Krasilnikovia cinnamomea: one gene and its partner. The protein of the gene in region 1 interacts with the protein of each later gene in a pairwise test. Links are inferred from orthologs where the notes say so. Each region holds a gene or a part of one and is shown on either strand. Other genes may lie near its edges.

Evidence for each region.
Region 2: the proteins of rlmB (region 1) and EV385_RS19030 interact in binary tests that used the Escherichia coli proteins (3 or more experiments, as listed by UniProt). The link is inferred for Krasilnikovia cinnamomea from one-to-one orthologs.

Annotation. Positions count from the first base shown.
Region 1 is NZ_SHKY01000001.1:2,557,371-2,568,365, reverse strand. What follows is about bases 2,789-5,787. They hold rlmB (23S rRNA (guanosine(2251)-2'-O)-methyltransferase RlmB), read left to right. Parts: upstream 2,789-3,731; coding sequence 3,732-4,844; downstream 4,845-5,787. Other genes in these bases: EV385_RS11495 (outer membrane protein assembly factor BamB family protein), read left to right, coding at 5,171-5,787; cysS (cysteine--tRNA ligase), read left to right, coding at 2,789-3,732. Also shown: EV385_RS11515 (arginine deiminase), read left to right, coding at 1-848; EV385_RS11510 (class II fumarate hydratase), read left to right, coding at 873-2,267; more of cysS, read left to right, coding at 2,317-2,788; more of EV385_RS11495, read left to right, coding at 5,788-6,511; EV385_RS11490 (ABC transporter ATP-binding protein), read right to left, coding at 6,557-7,648; EV385_RS11480 (DUF2267 domain-containing protein), read right to left, coding at 8,783-9,163; EV385_RS11475 (DUF2795 domain-containing protein), read right to left, coding at 9,209-9,481; EV385_RS11470 (NAD-binding protein), read left to right, coding at 10,073-10,995. UniProt on the Escherichia coli protein: Specifically methylates the ribose of guanosine 2251 in 23S rRNA.
Region 2 is NZ_SHKY01000001.1:4,188,493-4,199,440, reverse strand. Bases 7,997-10,948 are described here. They hold EV385_RS19030 (NAD(P)H-hydrate dehydratase), read right to left. Parts: upstream 10,223-10,948; coding sequence 8,771-10,222; downstream 7,997-8,770. Other genes in these bases: EV385_RS19020 (hypothetical protein), read left to right, coding at 10,859-10,948; EV385_RS19025 (holo-ACP synthase), read right to left, coding at 10,319-10,687; alr (alanine racemase), read right to left, coding at 7,997-8,738. Outside these bases: EV385_RS19085 (sugar ABC transporter permease), read left to right, coding at 1-1,163; EV385_RS19080 (ROK family transcriptional regulator), read left to right, coding at 1,195-2,421; EV385_RS19075 (DUF1707 SHOCT-like domain-containing protein), read left to right, coding at 2,467-2,730; EV385_RS19070 (hypothetical protein), read right to left, coding at 2,741-2,995; tRNA (adenosine(37)-N6)-threonylcarbamoyltransferase complex transferase subunit TsaD, read right to left, coding at 3,009-4,061; rimI (ribosomal protein S18-alanine N-acetyltransferase), read right to left, coding at 4,054-4,491; tRNA (adenosine(37)-N6)-threonylcarbamoyltransferase complex dimerization subunit type 1 TsaB, read right to left, coding at 4,491-5,147; ung (uracil-DNA glycosylase), read right to left, coding at 5,157-5,840; EV385_RS19040 (alpha/beta fold hydrolase), read right to left, coding at 6,478-7,512; more of alr, read right to left, coding at 7,569-7,996. UniProt on the Escherichia coli protein: Bifunctional enzyme that catalyzes the epimerization of the S- and R-forms of NAD(P)HX and the dehydration of the S-form of NAD(P)HX at the expense of ADP, which is converted to AMP.

The DNA of each region.
Region 1 (10,995 bases):
ACTTCCGGCCCGAGTACGTCGCCCTGGCCCGGGAGGGCACCGGCGCTCGCGAGTACCTGATGCCGCCGCTGCCCAACACCCTCTACACCCGGGACACCACCTGCTGGCTGTACGGCGGGGTCACCCTCAACCCGCTGTTCTGGCCGGCCCGCAAGGACGAGACCCTGCTGATGAAGGCGCTCTACGAATTCCATCCGGACTTCGTGGGCGCCACGGTGTGGTGGGGTGACCCCGAGCGGCAGTGGGGTCAGGCGACGTTCGAGGGCGGCGACATCATGCCGGTCGGCAACGGGGTCGTGCTGATGGGCATGAGCGAACGCACCTCCCGCCAGGCGATCACGCAGGTCGCCGCGGCCCTGTTCGAGAAGGGCGCCGCCGACCACGTCGTCGTCGCGGGCATGCCGAAGCTGCGGGCGGCGATGCACCTCGACACCGTGTTCACCTTCGCCGACCGCGACGTGGTCACCCTGTATCCGACCATCATGGACGGCGTCCACACGTTCTCGCTGCGGCCGGCCGACCGGGCGCCCGGCGTCGACATCGTCGACCACGGCTCCCGGCCCTTCGTCGACGTCGTCGCGCAGGCCCTGGGCCTGCCGGGGCTGCGGGTCATCGCCACCGGCGGAGACGTGTACGCCTCCGAGCGCCAGCAGTGGGACAGCGGCAACAACGCGGTCGCCCTCGAACCCGGGGTGGTGTTCACCTACGACCGCAACACCCAGACGAACACGCTGCTGCGCAAGGCGGGCGTGGAGGTCATCGAGATCGTCGGCGCGGAGCTCGGCCGGGGACGTGGCGGAGGCCACTGCATGACGTGCCCGATCATCCGCGAACCGGTGTCGTTCTAGGGAGCTTTGACAGAGGATGAACAGGTGACTGTCGACAACGGCTACCGCATCGAGCGCGACACCATGGGCGAGGTCCGGGTCCCCGCCGACGCCCTGTGGCGGGCGCAGACCCAGCGGGCGGTGGAGAACTTCCCGATCTCCGGACGCGGGCTGGAACCCGCGCACATCCACGCCCTGGCCCGGATCAAGGGGGCGGCGGCGCAGGCCAACGCGGCTCTGGGCGTACTCGAAGAAGATCTTGCCAAGGCCGTCGAGATCGCCGCCGCGCAGGTGGCGGACGGCGGCCACGACGACCAGTTCCCGATCGACGTGTTCCAGACCGGCTCGGGGACCTCCTCGAACATGAACGCCAACGAGGTGATCGCCACCCTCGCGGCCCGCGAGCTGGGCCGCCCGGTGCACCCGAACGACCACGTCAACGCGTCGCAGTCCAGCAACGACGTCTTCCCGTCCTCGATCCATCTGGCCGCCACCGAGGCCATCACCAGCAACCTCATCCCGGCGCTCGACCACCTTGCGGCCGCGCTCAACGCGAAGGCCGCCGACTGGGCCGAGGTGGTCAAGAGCGGCCGCACGCACCTCATGGACGCCACGCCGGTCACCCTGGGTCAGGAGTTCTCCGGGTACGCGGCGCAGGTGCAGAACGGCATCGACCGCCTCACCGACACGCTGCCCCGGCTCGGTGAGCTGCCGCTGGGCGGCACCGCGGTCGGCACCGGGGTGAACACTCCGCCCGGCTTCGCCCCGGCGGTCATCGACCGGCTGCGCGAGGCGACCGGCCTGCCGCTGTCCGAGGCCCGCAACCACTTCGAGGCCCAGGGCGCCCGGGACGCCCTCGTGGAGGCGTCCGGCCAGCTCCGGGTCGTCGCGGTCAGCCTGTACAAGATCGTCAACGACATCCGGTGGATGGGGTCCGGGCCCCGCGCCGGGCTGCGCGAGCTGCGCCTGCCCGACCTGCAACCCGGCTCGTCGATCATGCCCGGCAAGGTGAACCCGGTGGTGCCCGAGTCCGTCCGGCAGGTCTGCGCGCAGGTCATCGGCAACGACGCGGCGGTCGCGTTCGCGGGCACCCAGGGCGACTTCGAACTCAACGTGATGCTCCCGGTGATGGGGCGCAACCTGCTCGAATCCATCCGGCTGCTGGCCGCGGCGGCCCGCATGCTGGCCGACCGGTGCGTGGCCGGCCTGGAGGCCAACGTCGAGATCGCCCGCGGTTACGCCGAGGGATCACCGTCGATCGTCACCCCGCTCAACCGCTACCTCGGTTACGACGAGGCCGCCGCGATCGCCAAGCAGGCCCTGGCGACCGGACGGTCGATCCGCGAGGTAGTCGTCGAACGCGGTCACGTCGAGGCCGGGCGGGTCACCGAGCAGCAGCTGGACGAGGCTCTGGACGTGCTCCGGATGACCCGTCCCTGACCCCTGGGACGGGCGGCAAACCGTTCGCCGCCCTCGGTACCCTTGTACGGTGACGCTGCGCTTGTACGACACCGCGACCCGATCGGTCCGGGACTTCGTCCCGATGAGGCCCGGTCAGGTGGGGATCTACCTGTGCGGTCTCACGGTGCAGTCGATCCCGCACATCGGCCACCTCCGCAGCGGCGTCAACTACGACATCCTGCGCCGCTGGTTCCAGCACTCCGGGTTCGACGTCACGTTCATCCGCAACATCACGGACGTCGACGACAAGATCCTGGACAAGGCCGTCGAGCAGGGCCGGCCGTTCTGGTCCATCGCGTTCGCCAACGAGCTGGTGCTGGCCGCCAACTACCGGTCGCTGAACGTGCTGGAGCCGACGTACGAGCCGCGGGCCACCGGCCACATCACCGAGATGCACGAGCTGATCCAGGAGCTGATCTCGGGCGGGCACGCGTACCCGGCCGCCGGGGGCAACGGCGACGTGTACTTCGACGTGCCGTCCTATCCGGAGTACGGGGCGCTGAGCGGGCAGCGCCCCGAGGACATGCGGGCCCCCGCCGACGGTGGCGAGCCGGACAAGCGCGACTTCCGCGACTTCGCCCTGTGGAAGGGCGTCAAGCCGCAGGAGCCCGCCGACGCCGCCTGGTGGTCCCCGTGGGGCCCCGGCCGTCCCGGCTGGCACATCGAGTGCTCCGCGATGGCCCGGCGCTACCTGGGGCCTGAGTTCGACATCCACGGCGGCGGGCTCGACCTGACCTTCCCGCACCACGAGAACGAGATCGCCCAGTCGCGTGCGGCCGGGCTCGGCTTCGCCCGGTACTGGGTGCACCACGCGCTGCTCAACCTCGGCGAGGCCAAGATGAGCAAGTCGCTGGGCAACGTCATCGACCTCGACGCGGTGCTGACCATGGGCATCCGGCCCGTCGAGCTGCGCTACTACCTGGGCAGCCCGCACTACCGTTCGCGGATCGACTACTCCGACGAGGCGCTGCGCGAGGCCGCGACGGCGTACCGGCGGATCGAGGGCTTCGTGACCCGCGCCGTCGAGATCGCCGGGGCCGGGGAGCCGGGCCCGGTGCCGGACGCGTTCGCCGCCGCCATGAACGACGACCTCAACACCTCGGCCGCGCTGGCCGTCGTGCACGACACGATCCGCGAGGGCAACACGGCCCTGGCGGGGGGCGACCAGGCGGGCGTCTCGACCACGCTGGCCGCCGTCCGCGCGATGCTCGGGGTGCTCGGCCTCGACCCGCTGGACGCGGCGTGGGGCGGCGCCGAGCGCGACGGCGACCTCAAGCCCGTGGTGGACGCGCTCGTGGCGTTGGCCCTGGAGCAGCGGGCGCAGGCCCGCACACGTAAGGACTGGGCGGCCGCCGACGCGGTCCGCGAACAGCTCAAGCACGCCGGTATCCAGGTGGAGGACACTCCTGCGGGGCCGCGCTGGACCGTAGGGGAGCACCACTGATGCCGGGCAACTCGAGCAACCGAAGCCGTCGCGTGACCTCGAAGAAGGGCGCGCCGACGGGCTCGGGCGGCAAGAACCGCAGCGGGCTCAAGGGCCGCGGCAAGACCCTGCCCGCCGACGAGCGGCCGTGGCACAAGGGGTACTCCGGCACCGAGAAGCTGCCGGAGAAGACCGCCCGCAAGCAGGACAAGGAACGCCGCGCCGCGGCCGCCGAGGGGCGCGCCCCGAAGGTCGGCGTCCCCGGCACCAAGGACACCACCTGGGGCAAGGGCTGGAAGGGCACCGGCAAGCCGACGGCGCGCGGCGGCAAGGTGCCGCACCACCGCGGTCCCCGGATCGCCCCCGGGCGCCGCTCCAACCCCACCAAGGAAGGCCCCGAGCTGCTGCTCGGGCGCAACCCCGTGGTCGAGGCGCTGCGCGCCGACATCCCCGCCACCGCGCTGTACGTGGCGCAGGGCATCGACATCGACGAGCGGATCACCGAGATCGTCCGTACCTCGGGCGACCGGGGCATCCCGATCCTGGAGATCAGCCGCCTCGAACTGGACCGGATGACCGGCGGGGTGCTGCACCAGGGCGTCGGGCTGCAGGTGCCCCCGTTCGCGTACGAGCAGTTCGACGACCTGGTCGCGGCCGCCATGGAGCAGACCGCCCCGCTGCTCGTCGCGCTGGACGGCGTCACCGACCCGCGCAACCTGGGCGCGGTCATCCGCTCCGTGGCCGCGTTCGGCGGGCACGGCGTGTTCCTGCCGGAGCGGCGCGCCGCGGGCATCACCGCCACCGCGTGGCGCACCAGCGCGGGCGCGGCCGCCCGGGTGCCGGTGTCCCAGGTCGTCAACCTGACCCGGGCCATCAAGGCGTGCCAGCAGGCGGGCTTCACCGCGATCGGGCTGGATGCGGACGGCGACACCGACCTCTACCAGCTGGAGGCCGCGGTCGGCCCGCTGCTGGTCGTGGTCGGCTCCGAGGGGCGTGGCCTGTCCCGGCTCGTCGGCCAGACCTGCGACCTGCGCGTGGGCATCCCGATGGCCTCCACGGTGGAGTCGCTGAACGCCAGCGTCGCCGCCGCGGTCACGCTCGCCGAGGTGGCCCGCCGCCGCACGTACGGCTGAGCCCCCGCCGCCGGGCGGCGACCCGTAGCATGACGGGCCGGTTGCACGGCGGCGGAGGAGCAGCATGACCGGTCCCGACTTCACCCGGGGTGTCGAACCCGGCACCCAGCAGGGTGCCGAGCCGAGTTACGCCGAGCCGGTCGACCCGTGCTGCTGGCCATCGCCCGCGACCCCACCGCCCGGCTACGTGGGCCTCCGCCGGGGCGGGGATCGTCGCCGACCCCGTACACCAGGCCCTCCCGGCGACCTCGCCGACCTGGCCGGACCCGACCGCGGACGGCGAGCCGACGGGGCGCGACGGCCGGGTTCCGGCGTACCGGAAGAGGATGTTCTGGGTCGTGGCCGCCGCCTCGGCGGTCGTGCTCGGCGTGGCCGCCACCCTGGCCGTGGTGTTCTGGCCGAAGTACCCGGCGCTGGCTTTCCAGCCGCTCGCCGACCCCTCGCGGGTGGCCCCGGCCGTTCCCATCACGTCCCGCTTCGCCGCCGCCACCGTGCGCGGCGACCGGGCCTACTTCGCGAGCGTCTCGGATGACGGGACCCTCGGCGTCGTGGCCGCCGACACCGGCACCGGCGAGCGGCTGTGGGGCAACCCCGCGGCGGGCGACGCCGACGACTGGCAGCAGCTGGTGGCGTTGCCGGACGCGGTGGTCGCCGTGTCCGCCGAAGACGACGACCGCCGCCGGATGGTGCTGCTCGACCCGGGCTCGGGCAAGCCGCTGTGGGACCGCGTCATCGGCGACGACGACACCCTGCTCTACGCCGAGGACACCGTGGTGCTGGTGGACCGCGAGGAGGACCGGCTCCTCGGCCTGGACGTGCGCGGCCAGGGCCGGGTCCGCTGGGAACTGAAGGATCCCGGTTCCTTGTCCGGGTCGCGGACCACGACCGTGCTGGCCGCCACCACGCCCGAAGATCTGGCGGCCCCCACCTCCGCCAAGGGCGCACCGTTCGCCGAGCCGCTCGACGACGACCGGCGCATCGTGCAGATCGGCGCGGACCGCTCGGCCCGGGTCATCGACGCCAGGACCGGCGCGGTGCTGGTGCCGCCCCGGCAGAGCGTGGCCGACCCCGACGACCCCGTGGTCGCCCACGACGGCACGCTGGTGGTGGCCGAGTCGGACAACGCCCGCCGGATCGTCGCGTACGACCTGGCAAAGCTGGGCGAACCGCGGGTGCTCTACACGGCGCCGGACGACAACACCCGGTTCGAGCACCTCACCCCGTGCGGCACCGACCGGGTCTGCGCCGTGCAGACGACCAGTTCCGACGCCAAGACCGCCCAGGTGGTGGCCGTGGACGTGGCCGAGGGCGGGCGCCGGTGGGCGTGGCCGCTGCCCGACACGAACAACCTCGTGCCCGTGGGCGACTCGCTGCTGGCCGCGCAGAACACCACGCCCGCGAAGGTCAGCCTGCTCGGCGCGGACGGGACGGTCCGCTGGACCCGCGACGGCGTGGCCGCCCGCCTTGACGGCGGCAACCTGCTGCGCTTCGCCAAGCCCCTGTCGACCTACACGGACGACCCGTCGGTGGCCGGGGAACACCTCGGCGACGACGCCGTCGAGCTGGGCCCGCTCAGCGGCGTACGGCCGGCGACCTGCGCCTGGAACACCGCGGTGCTGGCCTGCGTGGCCGACGAGGACTTCGTGCTGCGGCGCTTCGCGGGCTGAAGACGACGAAGGCCGGCCCCGTGCGGGGCCGGCCTTCACCGCGGATCAGGAGATGCGTACGCCCGTGGTGGCGTTGAAGACGTGCACGTTCTCCGGCTGCGGCCGGATGAACACGGTCTCGCCCATCGTCGGCATGCTCCGCCGGTCCGTGCGGACGACGAAGCGCTCCGAGCCGCCGTCCAGGGCCGCGTGGCCGTACACGTTGGCGTCCGAGCCGAGGTCCTCGACGAGGTCCACGACGATCGGCATGCCGCCCGCGGTCGGCGACACCAGCTCCGTGGCCTCCGGCCGGAAGCCGATGGTGACCTTGGCGTCGCCGCTGCTGCGCGCGGCCGCGACCTGCTCGCGGGACAGCGGCAGCAGCATCGGGCCGAAGGCCGCGCCCGACTCGGTCAGCGGCACGGTCTTGATGTTCATCGCCGGGGAGCCGATGAAGCCCGCCACGAAGACGTTGCCCGGGGTGTCGTACAGGGCGCGCGGGGTGTCGCACTGCTGCAGCACACCGTCGAGCATGACCGCCACCCGGTGGCCCATCGTCATGGCCTCGACCTGGTCGTGGGTCACGTACACGGTCGTGATGCCGAGCTTGGCCTGCAGCGTGGCGATCTGCGAACGGGTCTGCACGCGCAGCTTGGCGTCGAGGTTCGACAGCGGCTCGTCCATGAGGAAGACCTGCGGCTCCCGCACGATGGCCCGGCCCATGGCGACGCGCTGACGCTGGCCGCCGGAGAGCGCCTTCGGCTTGCGGCTGAGGTACTCGTCCAGCTGCAGCAGCGCCGCGGCCTCCTTGACCCGGCGGTCGATCTCCGACTTGGGGGTCTTGCGGAGCTTCAGGGCGAACGCCATGTTCTCGTACACCGACATGTGCGGGTACAGAGCGTAGTTCTGGAAGACCATCGCGATGTCGCGGGACTTCGGGGGGAGGTTGGTGACGTCCTTGCCCTCGATGAGGATCCGCCCGCGGTCGACATCCTCAAGGCCGGCGAGCATGCGCAGGCTGGTGGACTTGCCACAACCCGAGGGGCCGACGAGGACCAGGAACTCGCCGTCGCCGATCTCGAGGTTGAGCTCGTTGACCGCGGGGCGCTCCTGACCGGGATAGATCCGGGAGGCCTTGTCATAGGTGACCGTAGCCATGATGAAGTGCTTCCTTTCCACCGGCAGGAACGTGCCGGACGATCCGAGTGGAGGAACGAGAGCCCACTTCGCCCTAAGGTGAGGCAGGCTCGTGCCCGTCACGGTAGGTCATATTCATCCGCCTGCCAAGGTCCAGCGCCACCAGGTGGACGTGTGGGCGGGCAGGTCGCGGCCCCGGGACGGGGGTGGCGGCGGTGGGAGCGGTTATGCTTCAGGGCGCATGCCCCTGTAGCTCAGTTGGCCAGAGCACCCGCCTTGTAAGCGGGATGTCGTCGGTTCGATTCCGACCGGGGGCTCCACCTCTATCAGCGCAAGCAGCGGCACCGATCCCTCAGTGCCTGCTGTCGTCCCTCAGTGCCTGCTGTCGTCTCGGTTCGCTCCGGAGTCGCCGTTCGGTGGGTCCGTAGCGTCGCCGTTCGTGTTCTCCTGGTCAGGCGCAGGGCAGGGCAACCGCCGTTCCTTAGCTACTTGGGTACCTGATGTGACTACACCCGTTAGTTGGCCCACCGCACGCCTTCGGAGCTGGCCCGCTGGACGAGACTGCAACGGCTGGTTGGCCCGTTCTGCCGGAGCATGTGGGCCACTTCGTGGTCGTTCAGGCCCTGGTCGTGGCTGGTGATCGTGACGAGCGAATCGAGGAGGCCCTCTTCAACTGGACCCCGCCCCCGGGACGCGGGCGGCCGAAGTATCGGTGACAAAGAGTCGCGGAAGTGCTCGCGCACCTCATCCAAGGACGCGCTCAACTGGCCGAGATGAGGGCGTCGGATGGGCCGATACTGCTGGCGCGTCAAGGGTGCCGGTCGGCGGTGATGCGGTTCGTGCCGATGTAATCCGACTGTGGTTAGCGGACATCGAAGGGGCGTAGGTAACCCCGGAGGTAGCGGATGGCACAGGAACCGAACCGGACCAACGACAGCTGGTGGAGCGGCTGTATCGGGACCACTACGGCGTCGTTCCGCGGTATCTGCTCCGGCGGGTCGATCCGCCCACCGCGGAGGACATGCAAGCGGAGACCTTTCTCGTGGCGTGGCGACGGCCGGATTCGTTGCCGGCCCGGGGGCGGGCTGGCTGTGCGGGGATCGCCCGCAGGGTGAGGACCTGAGCGGCGGCGGGCTGACCTGGACGTGACGCTGTTCAGGCCGCCGTCGTGGTCAGCTCACGGTACTCGGCGGGCAGCTGGGACAGTGCGTGCCGCAGGTGCGCGCCGTCGGTCGTCTGGCTGAGCGTGGTCAGCACCACCCGGACACCGCGTGTGACCTCCTCTTCCTTGAGGCCCGTGCGCCGGCTCAGCTCGCGGACGAAGTCGTCCAGCGGCACTGGATGCGCTCCGCCGTCGTGCCGCGGGGGTAGGTTGCCGGCCAAGTCCTCCGGAAGGTTGAGCGCAAGCTCACGGAGTTCGCCGCCGCTGAGCTGTTTGCCTACCTCCTCCAGCGTGCCGCGGATGAGGTCCGCGGCCTCTTCCTTGGCCAGGCCGGCCTGGTCCGCCACCACCGCGGCGAGTGCCCGCTCGTCCATCGTCGTCCCCCTCGTGGACTCAGTCCGCATCCGGATCTTGCTGCGTCAGGTCGTATTGCGCAGGTATTCCGCCACCAGCTGGTGCTTCTTGTCCCGTGCCTTGGCGGCCTTCTCGGCCGGGGTCTCCTGGGCGATGTCCGTCTTCGCCGAGCGGACCACCTCGTCCTTGTTGCGGTACTCGACGGGCGGCATGCCGCGCAGCGCCTTGAGCACCTCGATCGGCGCGCCCTCGCGTTCGGCCTCCTGGACGATCTCGTCCCTGGCCGCCGGATAGTCCAGTTCGTTGAGGTACCGCAGTACTTCGTCAACAGTGGTCATAATGCGCATTTACCCAGCGACGGTGGCCCCGAACATGCGGCACCCGGCAGGGTCGACGACGGGCTTCCTCGGACGCGATGCGCAGGGCGTCCAGCGTGCCGCGCCGGTGCGCCTCCGCCGTCTCGATGTCGACGTATCGGAGCGGGGCCGCGCGTGATCCGCAAGCCGCACACCACACCGGTGGACCACGCGGCGACGACGAAGATCACGCCGTACTCGCGCGCGGACAGCCGGTACCCACCGCGTCACTCTCTGTGGTGGGAGGAGGTCGAGTCCGGGAGCGAGTTGAGCAGTACGACGATCGGCGTCGACCAGCGGCGTGTGCGACGGTCGGGTGGCCTGCACGAGGCGTTCACCCGACATCGATTGGCGCCGTGTTGGTGGTTGTCGCGGGCGTTGGAGGTCTACGCAGCATGGTTTCGGTGGGGATCACCGGAAACGCCGCAAGATCACGTACACAGACATGCCGGATATGGGTGTTACCGATCGGCGGCAGTCGGCGTACGGACGACCATGCGGATCCTGATTGGACGGACCTGCCCTCCGGTGGGCGGGGCATCGGGAATGTGCGTGGCTGACTACGATCCAGTCATGAGTACGGAGGCCCCGCGTGACGCCGCCGCGAGGCGATCCGTGTTGTCTCGGCTCCGCGAAGGGCTGGCCCAGAACGGCGACGACGCCCGCCCCCACTTCGTGGTCTGCGGTTCGGACGCGCTGGTCTACACGCTCGCCGAGGAGTTGGCGAACTCCGGCCACCGGATCCGGCTGACGGTCATCGCGCCCACCCGGCTGCGGTCGGACGTCCCCGACCTCGGCCAGGTGCGCAACATCAAGGTGATGCGGGCGGACCGGCTCGACGAGCGGACGTTCCGGGCGGCGGGGCTGTCCGGGGCGACCGCGCTGGCGCTGGTGATGCCGGACGACGTGGTCAACCTGCATGCGGCGCTGTGCGCCCAGGCCGTCGAGCCCGACCTGCGGCTGGTCATCCGCATGTTCAACTCCGGTCTCGGGTACGGCGTCAGCGGCCTGTTCGCCGACTGCGCGGTGCTGTCCGACGCGGCGATGGCCGCCCCGGCGTTCGTGGCGGCGGCGCTCGGCGAGGTGGCGCCGACCTACTTCCGGCACGCCGGCCGCACGCTGTACCTGGCGCGGCGGGCCGACGTACACGAACGGCATGTGGTGTGTGCCCTGACCGCGACCGACGGCAAAGGGCAGGTGGCCGTGCTGCCGGCCGAGCCGTCGCTCGCCGAGGCGCGGCCGGAGGATCTGGTCCTCGCCGAGGCCACCGGGCGCCCGGCCGGTGACGCCGTGGCCGCGCAGCGGCTGGTGCGGGCGCGCCGCCGCCGGTGGCCGTTCGTGGCGATCGGGCGGGCCGTGCGCGGTGCGGTGAGCCGCAAGCTGGGCATCGCGGTGCTGATCACGCTGGCGGTCACGCTGATCGCGGGTGCGGCGCTGGCCCACTCCGACCACGTGCACGGGTTCTGGCGCTCGCTGTACGTCACGTTGCTCACCGC
Region 2 (10,948 bases), 1.6 Mb from region 1 along the record:
GCGACATCGGCAGCCTCGCCGCCATCCTCGGCCTGGTCGTGCTGTTCCTGATCTTCGGCTTCGCCCGGCCCGAGACGTTCCTCAGCGCGCTGAACTTCTCGAACCTCTTCTCGCAGGGCGCCTCGGTCATCTTCATCGCGATGGGCCTGGTCTTCGTCCTGCTGCTCGGCGAGATCGACCTGTCCGCGGGCTACACCAGCGGTGTGTGTGGCGCGGTGATGGCCGTGCTGCTCTCCAACCACGGCTGGAGCTGGTACACCGCGATCCCGGTCGCGCTCGTCGCCGGCCTGGTCATCGGGTTCATGATCGGCTTCCTGGTGTCGAAGGTCGGCATCCCGTCGTTCGTCGTCACGCTGGCCGCCTTCCTGGCCTTCCAGGGTGTGCTGCTGGTGCTGCTCGGTGGCGGCACGAACATCTCGATCCGTGACCCGTTCGTCCTGGCACTGGCCAACAAGAACATGTCGGTCGCGATGAGCTGGATCCTGGCCGTCGTCGCCGTGGCCGGCTACGCCGCCACCCAGCTGATCAAGGTGCGCGGTCGCGTCTCCCGCGGGCTGGTCCACGACCCGATGGGCATCGTGCTCCTGCGTGTCGTCGGCGTCGCCATCCTGGTGTTCGCGGGAGTCGCCATCCTCACCCAGGAACGGGCCATCAACCCGGCGATCAACTCCCTCAAGGGTGTGCCGATCGTGGTGCCGCTCATCGCGGTCGCGGCGATCATCTGGACCTTCGTGCTGAGCCGCACCACCTACGGCCGGCACGTGTACGCGGTCGGCGGCAACACCGAGGCGGCGCGCCGCGCCGGTATCCCGACCGACCGGATCCGGATCTCGGTGTTCGTCATCTGCTCGTTCATGGCCGCGATCGGCGGCATCATCGCCGCCAGCCGGGCCAGCTCGGTCGACCCGCGCTCCGGCGGCAGCAACGTGCTGCTGTACGCGGTCGCGGCCGCCGTCATCGGTGGCACCAGCCTCTTCGGCGGCAAGGGCCGGGTCATCGACGCCGTGCTCGGTGGCGCGGTCATCGCCGTCATCGACAACGGCATGGGCCTGATGAACTTCACCTCCGGCACCAAGTTCATCTTCACCGGCCTGGTGCTGCTGGCCGCGGCCAGCGTCGATGCGCTGTCCCGGCGCAGAGCGGCCGCCACCGGCAACCGATGAACACGATCCTGGGGACGGGGGCGGCGCGCTGATGCGAGCCGGCCCCAGCCAGGAGGAGGTCCGCCGGCACAACCTCGGGACCCTGCTCCGGTACGTACACGTGCACGGAGCCACGTCCCGAGCGGAACTGACCAGCCGGCTGGGTCTCAACCGCAGCACCATCGGCGCCCTCACGGCGGAGCTGGCCACGGCCGGCCTGATCAGTGAGGAAGCCCCGCGCGAAACCGGCCGGGCCGGACGACCCTCGCTTGTCGTCCGGCCCGAGTCGGCGCGGGTCTACGCGTACGCGATCAGCATCGAGGTGGACCGCATCCGCGCGGCCCGCGTCGGGCTCGGCGGCCACATCCTGGACCGCCGCGAGGCCGAACGGCCGCGCGGCATGCAGGTGATCGACGCGGTGCAGCCGCTGGCCGGATTCATCCGCGACATGCACCGCGGCGTCGGCGACGACGCCCGCTGCGTCGGTGGCGGGATGGCGATCGCCGGGATGGTGCGCCGCGCCGACGGCGTGGTCCGCCTCGCTCCGACGATCGGCTGGGTCGACGAGAACGTCTCCGGCGCGCTCAGCACGGAGCTGGGCGGCGAGCTGAGCAGTGAGCTCGGCAGCGGGCTCGGCGACGGCGATCCGGGCGACGCGGGCCACTTCCTGGTCGGCAACGCGGCGGACGTGTCCGCGCTGGTGGAACACAGCCGCGGCGCCGCCGTCGGCTGCGACAACGTCATTTATCTGTACGGCGACGTGGGCGTCGGCGGCGGCATCATCGCGGGCGGCCGGCGGGTCTCCGGGCACGGCGGCTACGGCGGCGAGGTCGGCCACATGGTCGTCAACCCGCAGGGCCACCCGTGCAGCTGCGGGTCACGCGGCTGCTGGGAGACGGAGATCGGCGAGTACGCCCTGCTGCGGCTGGCCCACCGGGAGGACCAGTCGGGCAGTGAGGCCGTACTGGAGGTCGTCGACGCGGCCCGGCGCGGCGACCGGATCGCGCGCCAGGCGGTCCGCCAGGTCGGCGACTGGCTCGGCTTCGGCGTGGGCAACCTGGTGAACATCTTCAATCCCGAGGCGGTCATCTTCGGCGGCACGCTGCGCGACGTGTACCTGGTCGCGGCCGCCCAGATCCGCAGCCGGTTGAACGCCGTCGCGCTGCCCGCCTGCCGGGAGCACCTGCGGCTGCGCACGCCCGAGCTCGGCGAGGACGCCGCCCTGATCGGCGGGGCCGAACTGGCCTTCGAGCGTCTCCTGGAAGACCCCCTCATCTAGCCATCCCCGAGATCGCGGAAGGCGGCTACAGTGCCGGTCGTGGAGATGCGGGCGTCCGACGAGGATCGGCAGCGGATCGTCGCCGCGCTGGAGCGGCACACCGGAGCGGGACGGCTCACCCTGGACGAGTTCGCGCAGCGGGTCGACGTGGTGACGCAGGCGCGTACCCTCGCCGACCTGGACGCGGTCGTCCGTGACCTGCCCGCCGAGCCGGTGGCCGACGGGCCTCAGCGCCCGGAACTGTTGTGGGTGTTCGCCGTCGCGATCCTGACCCTGGTGATGCTGGGCGTCTTCGTCGCCCTGCGGTAGGCCGCGCGACTCAGCGGTCGACCGGGGTGAAGTCCCAGACGTGGGGGGCGCGGGCCACCAGGCGCTCGGGCGGGGCGGGCAGCGGGACCGGGTCGTGCCGCCAGGTGGAGATGACGACGATGCGGTGATCCGTGGACGAGTAGACCTTGCTGGACACGTGCGCCGGCAACACCTCGATCGTGGGCAGCGCCTCGTCGCAGACCCAGCTCAGCAGCTCGTCGAAGCCGCTGCCCAGGGCCCGTACCTCCCACATCCGCGCGATCATGAACAGAGCATAATCACCCGGAGACCGTGACGGTGGTCAATGGCATGGCCGAGTCCGCGGGCAGGTCCAGGCCGCTGGGCGCGACGCCGGCGGCGACCAGGTGCGAACCGAGCGCGGCCACCATGGCGCCGTTGTCCGTACACAGCTGGGGCCGGGGCACCCGGACCTCGATGCCCAGCTTCGCCGCGCGTTCCTCGGCGAGCACGCGCAGGCGGGAGTTGGCCGCCACGCCACCTCCAATGACCAGGGTCCGCACCCCGTGCGTACGGCACGCGTCGAGCGCCTTGGCGGTGAGCACGTCGCACACCGCGTGCTGGAAGCTCGCGGCCACATCCGCCACCGGTACGGGCTCCCCGGCCCGCTCGCGCGCCTCCACCCAGCGCGCCACGGCCGTCTTGAGTCCCGAGAACGAGAAGTCGAAGCGGTGCTCGGCCAGATCCTTCGGCGCGGTCAGGCCGCGCGGGAACGGGATCGCCGCCGGGTCACCGTCGCGGGCCGTACGGTCGATCACCGGACCGCCGGGGAAGCCCATCCCCAGCAGCCGCGCCACCTTGTCGAAGGCCTCCCCCGCCGCGTCGTCGATCGTGGCGCCCAGCGGGGTGACCCCGGCGGTGATGTCGTCGACCAGCAGCAGCGACGAGTGCCCGCCGGAGACGAGCAGACCCACGGCGGGTTCGGGCAGCGGGCCGTGCTCGAGGGTGTCCACGGCGACGTGGGCGGCGAGGTGGTTGACGCCGTACACCGGCTTGTCGGCGGCCAGCGCGTACCCCTTGGCGGCGGCGACACCGACGAGGAGCGCGCCCGCCAGGCCCGGCCCGGCCGTCACCGCGATCGCGTCGATGTCGGCCAGGGTGACCCCCGCGTCGTCGAGCGCGCGCCGCATCGTCGGCACGATCGCCTCGAGGTGGGCGCGGCTGGCCACCTCCGGGACCACCCCGCCGAAGCGGGCGTGCTCGTCCACGCTCGACGCGAGGGCGTCGGCCAGCAGGGTGTGCCCGCGCACGATGCCGACACCGGTCTCGTCGCAGGAGGTCTCGATCCCGAGGACCAAGGGTTCGTCAGGCATCGCGCATCATCACCAGGGCATCGGTGTTGCTGGGTTGGTAGTAGCCGCGGCGGACGCCGACCGGCTCGAAGTCGTAGCCGGCGTACAGCCGCTGGGCGGGGGCGTTGTCCACGGCGACCTCCAGCAGCACCTTGTGGACGCCGCGCCGGCCCGCCTCGGCCAGCAGCGCCTCCAGCAGTGCGCGGCCGATCCCGCGGCGTTGCGCGTCGCGGCGGACCGCGATGTTCTGCACCCAGGACTCGTCGGGGCCGACGACGGCCAGTCCCGCGTACCCGAGCACCGTCTCGTCCTCCGTCGCGACCAGGTAGTAGTGGCGCTGGGCCAGCTCGTTCCAGAACATGGCGGCGGACCACTTCTCCGCGCCGAACAGGTCTGTCTCGATCGGCAGCACCTGCTCGACGTGCCACCAGCGGAAGCGTTCGAGCTGGATCACCGCAGCACGGGTTTGCGCGCCGAGGACGCGACCGCGTCGGGGCGGCGCAGGTACAGCGGGGTCAGCGGTTCCTGCGGCGCACGGGCGCGGACCCGGTCGGCGGCGAGGGCGATCAGCGCCTCGCCGGGCGGGTACAGCAGGCGGTCGTCGATCGGCAGGCCGAACACCTCGCTGTACTGCAAGGCGCCCTCGCCGACCGCGCGGTCGGCGTCCACGACGACGTCGGCCGGGCGGGACACGTCCGGCCCGCGGGTGCGCACACCATCGGTGTACGTGGCGGTGTACACCTCACGGCGCCGCGCGTCCGTGGCGACCAGCACCCGACCCGGCCCGGCGGCGCGGCCGAGCGCGTCCAGCGAGCACACCCCGTACGCCGGGATGGCCAGAGCCTGCGCCATGCCCGCCGCCGTGACGAGGCCGACCCGCAGCCCGGTGAACGGGCCCGGCCCCAACCCGGCGACGATCGCCCCCAGTTGGCGCGGGGTCGCGCCGGCGTCGGCCAGCAGCGTCGCGATCTGCGGGGCCAGCAGTTCGCCGTGTGCCCGCGGATCGACGGTACGGCGCTCCGCCACGCCCCGCATCCCGTCGTCGGTCACCTCCGCCAGGGCGGCGATCACCGCGGGGGTGGAGGTGTCCAAGGCGAGAACCAGCACGTCAACACCCTAACCGGCTGGTTCCGGGGCAATGACGCGCGGATCCCAGTCGACGACCGGACGGCCCGCCTCGGCCAGTGCCTGGTTGGCCGCGCTGAACGGCCGCGCGCCCCGGAAGCCCCGCGGGTTGAGCGGGCTGGGGTGACCGGCCTCCAGCACGACGTGCGCCGGGTTCGTGACCAGTGCGGCCTTCTTGCGGGCGTACCCACCCCAGAGCAGGAAGACCACCCGCTCGGGGCGGGCGTTCAGGGCGCGGATGGTCGCGTCCGTGAACGCCTCCCAGCCCTTGCCCGCGTGCGAGGCCGCCGCGCCGCCCCGGACGGTCAGCACCGCGTTGAGCAGCAGCACTCCCTGGCTCGCCCACCCGGTCAGGTCACCGGTGGTGGCCGGCGCGATGCCCAGATCGTCGGCCAGTTCGGCGAAGACGTTGCGCAGCGAGGGCGGGATGCGGACCCCGGCGCGGACGCTGAAGCTGAGCCCGTGCGCCTGCCCCGGCCCGTGGTACGGGTCCTGGCCGAGGATGAGCACCCGGGTCTGCTCGGGCGGGCACAGCCGGTACGCCGCGAACAGGTCCTCGATCGGCGGGTAGACGGTGTGGTCGCGGTACTGCTCGGCGACGAACGCCCCCAGGGCCGCCGTGGCGTCGGCGTCGAGCAGCGGCTCGAGTTCCGCGCGCCAGCCATCGGGCAGCATCCCGGTGAGATTCACGAATCCAGCCTTTCCGTCGCGGCCGCCCGGTCGGCGACCGCCGGCTCTCCTGTGGTGGCGGCCCGATCCCCGGCCGCCGATTCTTCTCCTGCCGCCGCCGAGGCGGCCGTTTCTTCTCTTGCCGCCGCCGAGGCGGCCGTCGGGTCTGCGACGGCCAGCCTTTGCGCCCATGCGGCGCCATGGGCGACGAGGTCCAGGACCCGGGTGTCGTCGTCCAGGCGGGCGATCCGGACCTGGAGATACTCGTCGTTGAGCTGCTCGGCCAGGCCCTCACCCCACTCGACCACCGTGACCGAGTCCCCGGCCGACGCGTCCAGGTCGAGGTCGTCGATCTCGCCCCGAGGATCGGCGGCGTCCCCCAGCCGGTACGCGTCGGCGTGCACCAGCGCGACCCGGCCACCGCGCGCCGGGTCCGGCCGGTGCACCCGGGCGATGACGAAGGTCGGTGAGGTGATGTCGCCGCGGACCCCCAGGCCGGCGCCGATGCCCTGGGTGAGTGCCGTCTTGCCGGCGCCGAGCGGCCCGGTGAGCAGCACGAGATCGCCGCGGCGCAGCAGGGTGGCCAGCCACCGGCCGAACTGCCGGGTGTCGTCCACGGTGGCTAGCCGGATCCCCGTGGTGATCACGGGATCTCCGCCAGGAACGCGTCCAGGGCCGCGTTGACCTCGTCGGAGCGCTCCAGCATGACGACGTGCCCGCTGTTGTCGATCTTGACGAGCTTGGCCTCTGGCAGGTACTTGAGGATCTCCTCCGAATGAGCCACGGGGGTGAGATAGTCCTTCGTGCCCACGATCACCAGCACCGGCACCCCGCGCAGCGGCGTCAGCGCGGGGAAACGGTTGTGCGTGTAGAGGGTGCGCAGGTATTTGGTCAGTGTCTCGATCGAGGTCTTGGAGTTCATCTCCTCCACGAACGTAACCAGCGACGCGCTCGGGCGCGGATCACCGAAGCCGTACCGGCGGGTCAGCAGCCAGGCGAGATCCGAGGCGGCGAGCCGGGCGCGGTCGATCGCGCCGCCGCCGATCCGGGCGGCGCCACCCCACACGGGGAAGAACGGGGCGCTGGCGCGGGCCAGCAACGTCGGCAGGCCGATCTTCGTCTTGTCGATCAGGCTGGCGGAGGTGGAGATCAGCGCCACGCCCGTGACCCGGTCGCCGAACCACTGTGGATAGTGTTCGGCGAACGCCATGATCGTCATGCCGCCCATGGAGTGCCCGACCAGGACGATCGGCCCCTCCGGCACCGCCGCGTCCAAGACCGCGGCCAGCGAGCGGCCCAGCGCGGCGATGTCGTAGTCCCCCGAGTCGAGCAGGCCGGAGCGGCCATGGCCGGGCTGGTCGTAGAAGACCATCCGGTGGTCACCCTGCTCGGCGATCGCCTTGCGCTGGAAGTAGAACGTGCCCATGTCCAGCGCGTACCCGTGCACGAAGACGATCGTCGGCCGATCGCCCGGCGCGCGCGGCTCGACGATCTCCACGTGCAGCTCGGCGCCGTCTGCGGCGGTCACGGTCAGCTCCGCGTCGAACGGCTGGTCGCCGAACGGCTCGTTCGCGTACGGGTCGCCGGGCGCGGTGACCGACCTGCGGACGATCGCCCGTTCGGTGGCGACCGCGGCGGCCAACCCGGCGGCGGCCACACCGATGACGGCACCGACGATGCCGACCTTCTTCGCCCGGCTCCGCGACGTGGTGGATCGGCGGGGTTGTGCGTTGCTCACTGGGCCTCCCCGTCACCGGGCGCCGGCGTCACGTCCGCCGCCGGGACCCCGGCGCTGCCGTCGTACACCCGGGGCACCCGGGAGCTGCCGAACCGGGTCACGATCTCGTAGTTGATCGTGCCGACGGCGGCCGCCCAGTCGTCGGCGGTCGGCGCGCCGTCGTCACCCGGCCCGAACAACGTGGCGACATCCCCCGGTGCGACCGGGTCGTCGCCGCAGTCGACCACGATCTGATCCATGCTCACCCGGCCGGCAACGGTCCGGTTGCGGCCACCGAGCCGGACCGGGCCCACATTCGAGGCGTGCCGGGGCACCCCGTCGCCGTAGCCGAGCGGCACCAGCGCCAGCGTGGACTCGCGCGGCGTCATGTAGGTCAGCCCATACCCGACACCCTGCCCGGCCGGGACCCGTTTGGTGAGCGAGACGCGGGCCCGGGCGCTCATCGCGGGACGCAGCCGGGAGGCGTGCTCGGTGGCCAGCGGGGACAGCCCGTAGATCGTGATACCGGCCCGGACCAGGTCGTAGTGGGTGTCGGGGCGGGTCAGCAGCGCGGCCGAGTTGGCGATGTGTCGGTAGCGCGGCGTGATGGCGTACCGCTCGGCCAGCGCCAGGCCCTCCGCGAACGAGGCGAGCTGCCGGTCGATGGACTCATGGCCGGGCACGTCGGCGCACGCGAAATGGCTCCACACGCCGACGACCTCCACCTCCCCGTCGGCCTGCGCCTTGCCCGCCGCCTCCAGCAGGTGCGGCCACTCGGCCAGCGGCGCGCCGCCCCGGGACAGGCCGGTGTCCAGCTTGAGATGCACCCGGGCGCTACGCCCGGCGCGGCGCGCGGCCGCGACCACCTCCGCCAGCTGTTCGGTGCCGGCCGCGTTGAGGTCGACGTCGGCGGCGACGCCCCGCTCCAGCGGCAGCCCGGGGGCCACCAGCCAGGCCAGGACCGGCACCCGGATCCCGCCCCGGCGCAGCTCCAGCGCCTCGTCGAGGGTGCACACCCCGAGCCAGGTCGCGCCGCCCGCCACCGCCGCGCGGGCCGCCGGCAGCATGCCGTGCCCGTACCCGTCGGCCTTGACGACGGCCATGACCTCGGCGGGAGTCAGGGCGCGCAGCGTCGCCACGTTGTCCCGGATGGCGTCCAGATCGATCCGGACCTCGGCCTGCCACATGGGCACCAGCGTACTGAGGGGTCTGGTGGACATCAGGCCAGCAGGTCGGCCAGCACGGGCCGCAGCGCGGCCGCGACGTCGGGTGCGGTGACGGGGCCGTCCAGCGCGGCCCGCCGCCCGGCCAGCCCGTGCACGTACGCCGCGGCGACCGCCGCGCGTTCGGGTGCCAGCCCCGCGGCCAGCAGGGAACCCAGCAGGCCCGCCAGCACGTCGCCGCTGCCGGCGGTGGCCAGCGCCGGGCTGCCGGTCGGGTTGACCCATACCTCGCCGGCCGGGGTGGCGACGATGGTGCGGTCACCCTTGAGCAGCACCACCCCGTTGATCCAGGCGGCGAGCTTGCAGGCGGCGCCGATCCGGTCCGCCCCGGGCGCTTCCCCCGCCAGCCGGGCGAACTCGCCGTCGTGCGGGGTGATCACCAGGGGGGCGTCCCGGCGCAGGTCGGTGGCGTGCTGGCCGTCCACCAGCAGGGTCAGCGCGTCCGCGTCCAGCAGCACGGGCACCGCCGAGGCCAGGACGCTGCGCAGTTCGGTGCGCGCGTCGTCGCCCGTGCCCAGCCCGGAGCCGCAGGCCCACGCCTGTACGCGACCGGCGTCAGCCACCCGGGGCACCGCGATCACGGACGGGTGTGCGCGGACGACCTCGGCGTGGGCGCTGCCCGCGAATCGGATCAGGCCGGTCGGTCCCGCCAGCGCACCGGCCACGGACAGGACTGCGGCGCCCGGATACCGCCCGGAGCCGGTGGCGACCCCGACGACCCCGCGCGAATACTTGTCGGAGGTCGGGCCGGGCTGGGGCCACCACGCCGCGATGTCCGCGGCGTCCGGGACGCGGATCGCCGGATCACCCCGCAGCACCGGACCAAGTCCGATATCGACCAGCTCGACGTGGCCCGCGCGGGCGGCGGCCGGGCCGACCAGGTGCGCGGGCTTGAGGCAGCCGAACGTGACCGTGACGTCCGCGGTGACCGCGACTCCCGGCACGTCGCCGGTGTCCACCGCGACCCCGCTGGGCACGTCGACCGCGACCACGGGCGGGCGGGCGCCGTCGCGGGCACGCAGGGCGCCGAGCCGGGCGACGTGCTCGGTGGCGGGCGCCCGGAGCCCGCCGCTGCCGCCGATACCGACGATGCCGTCCAGCACGAGGTCGGCAAACTCGGGCAGCTCCCGTACGGTGCGGCCACCGGCGTCGCGCAGCGCCGCGAGACCCGCGAGATGCACCCGGTCCGGCCGCAGCAGCAGCGCCCGCACGGCCGCGCCCCGGGCGGCCAGCGCCGCACCCGCATACAGCGTGTCGCCGCCGTTGTCGCCGCTGCCGACCAGTAGTAGCACCCGGGCGCCGCGGACCCCACCGCGCTCCTTGAGCAGCAGAGCGCACCGGCGGGCCAGCCCCGCCGCGGCCCGCTGCATGAGGGTGCCTTCCGGCAGCGTCGCCATCAGCGCCCGCTCGGCCGCCCGCACCTCCGCCACCCGCCACGCCTGCCGCATCGCGCTCCTCGCCCTCGGCGTCGCCGGCGTCCCCGGCGTCGCGCCAGTTGTATGCCCGGGGTCCGACATTTTCCGGCCGCCACCCCGCTGAGCTGGTCAGGCCTCCGCGACGACCATCGCCGAGGCGATACCGCCGTCGTGCGACAACGACAGGTGCCAGCGGTTCACGCCGCGCTCCGCGGCGACCGCGGCGACCGTACCGGAAACCGTCAACCACGGCCGCCCGTCCGGGTCCGAGACGATCTCGCAGTCGTGCCAGCGCAGACCGGTCGGGGCACCGAGCGCCTTGGCGACGGCCTCCTTGGCCGCGAACCGCGCGGCCAGCGACTCCGGCGAGCGCGGATTGCCCGACGGCGTCAGCCGCTCGGAATCGGTGAACAGCCGGTCCGCCAGCAACGGCGTGCGCTCCAGGGCCCGGGCGAAACGGTCCACCAGGACGACGTCGATGCCGACAGACACGATCACAGAGCCAACCCTAGTGGGCGCGGGCGGCCCGTTCAGAGGGTCACCGCCCGTCGTGGCAAGGCCTGTGGACAGCCATCGGTACGGCCGGAGCCGGCCGTCCACAGGCCCGCCATTCCGTCCCACCCGACCCCTACGGTCGTACCGTCCCGTCTCCCCACCCGGAGGTTGCCGATGACGGCCGACCTGGAAGTCGATACTCACGAGGTGCGCCACGCCGCGCGCGAGCTGAGCGCCACCGGCGCCCGCGTCGCCGCCGGGGCG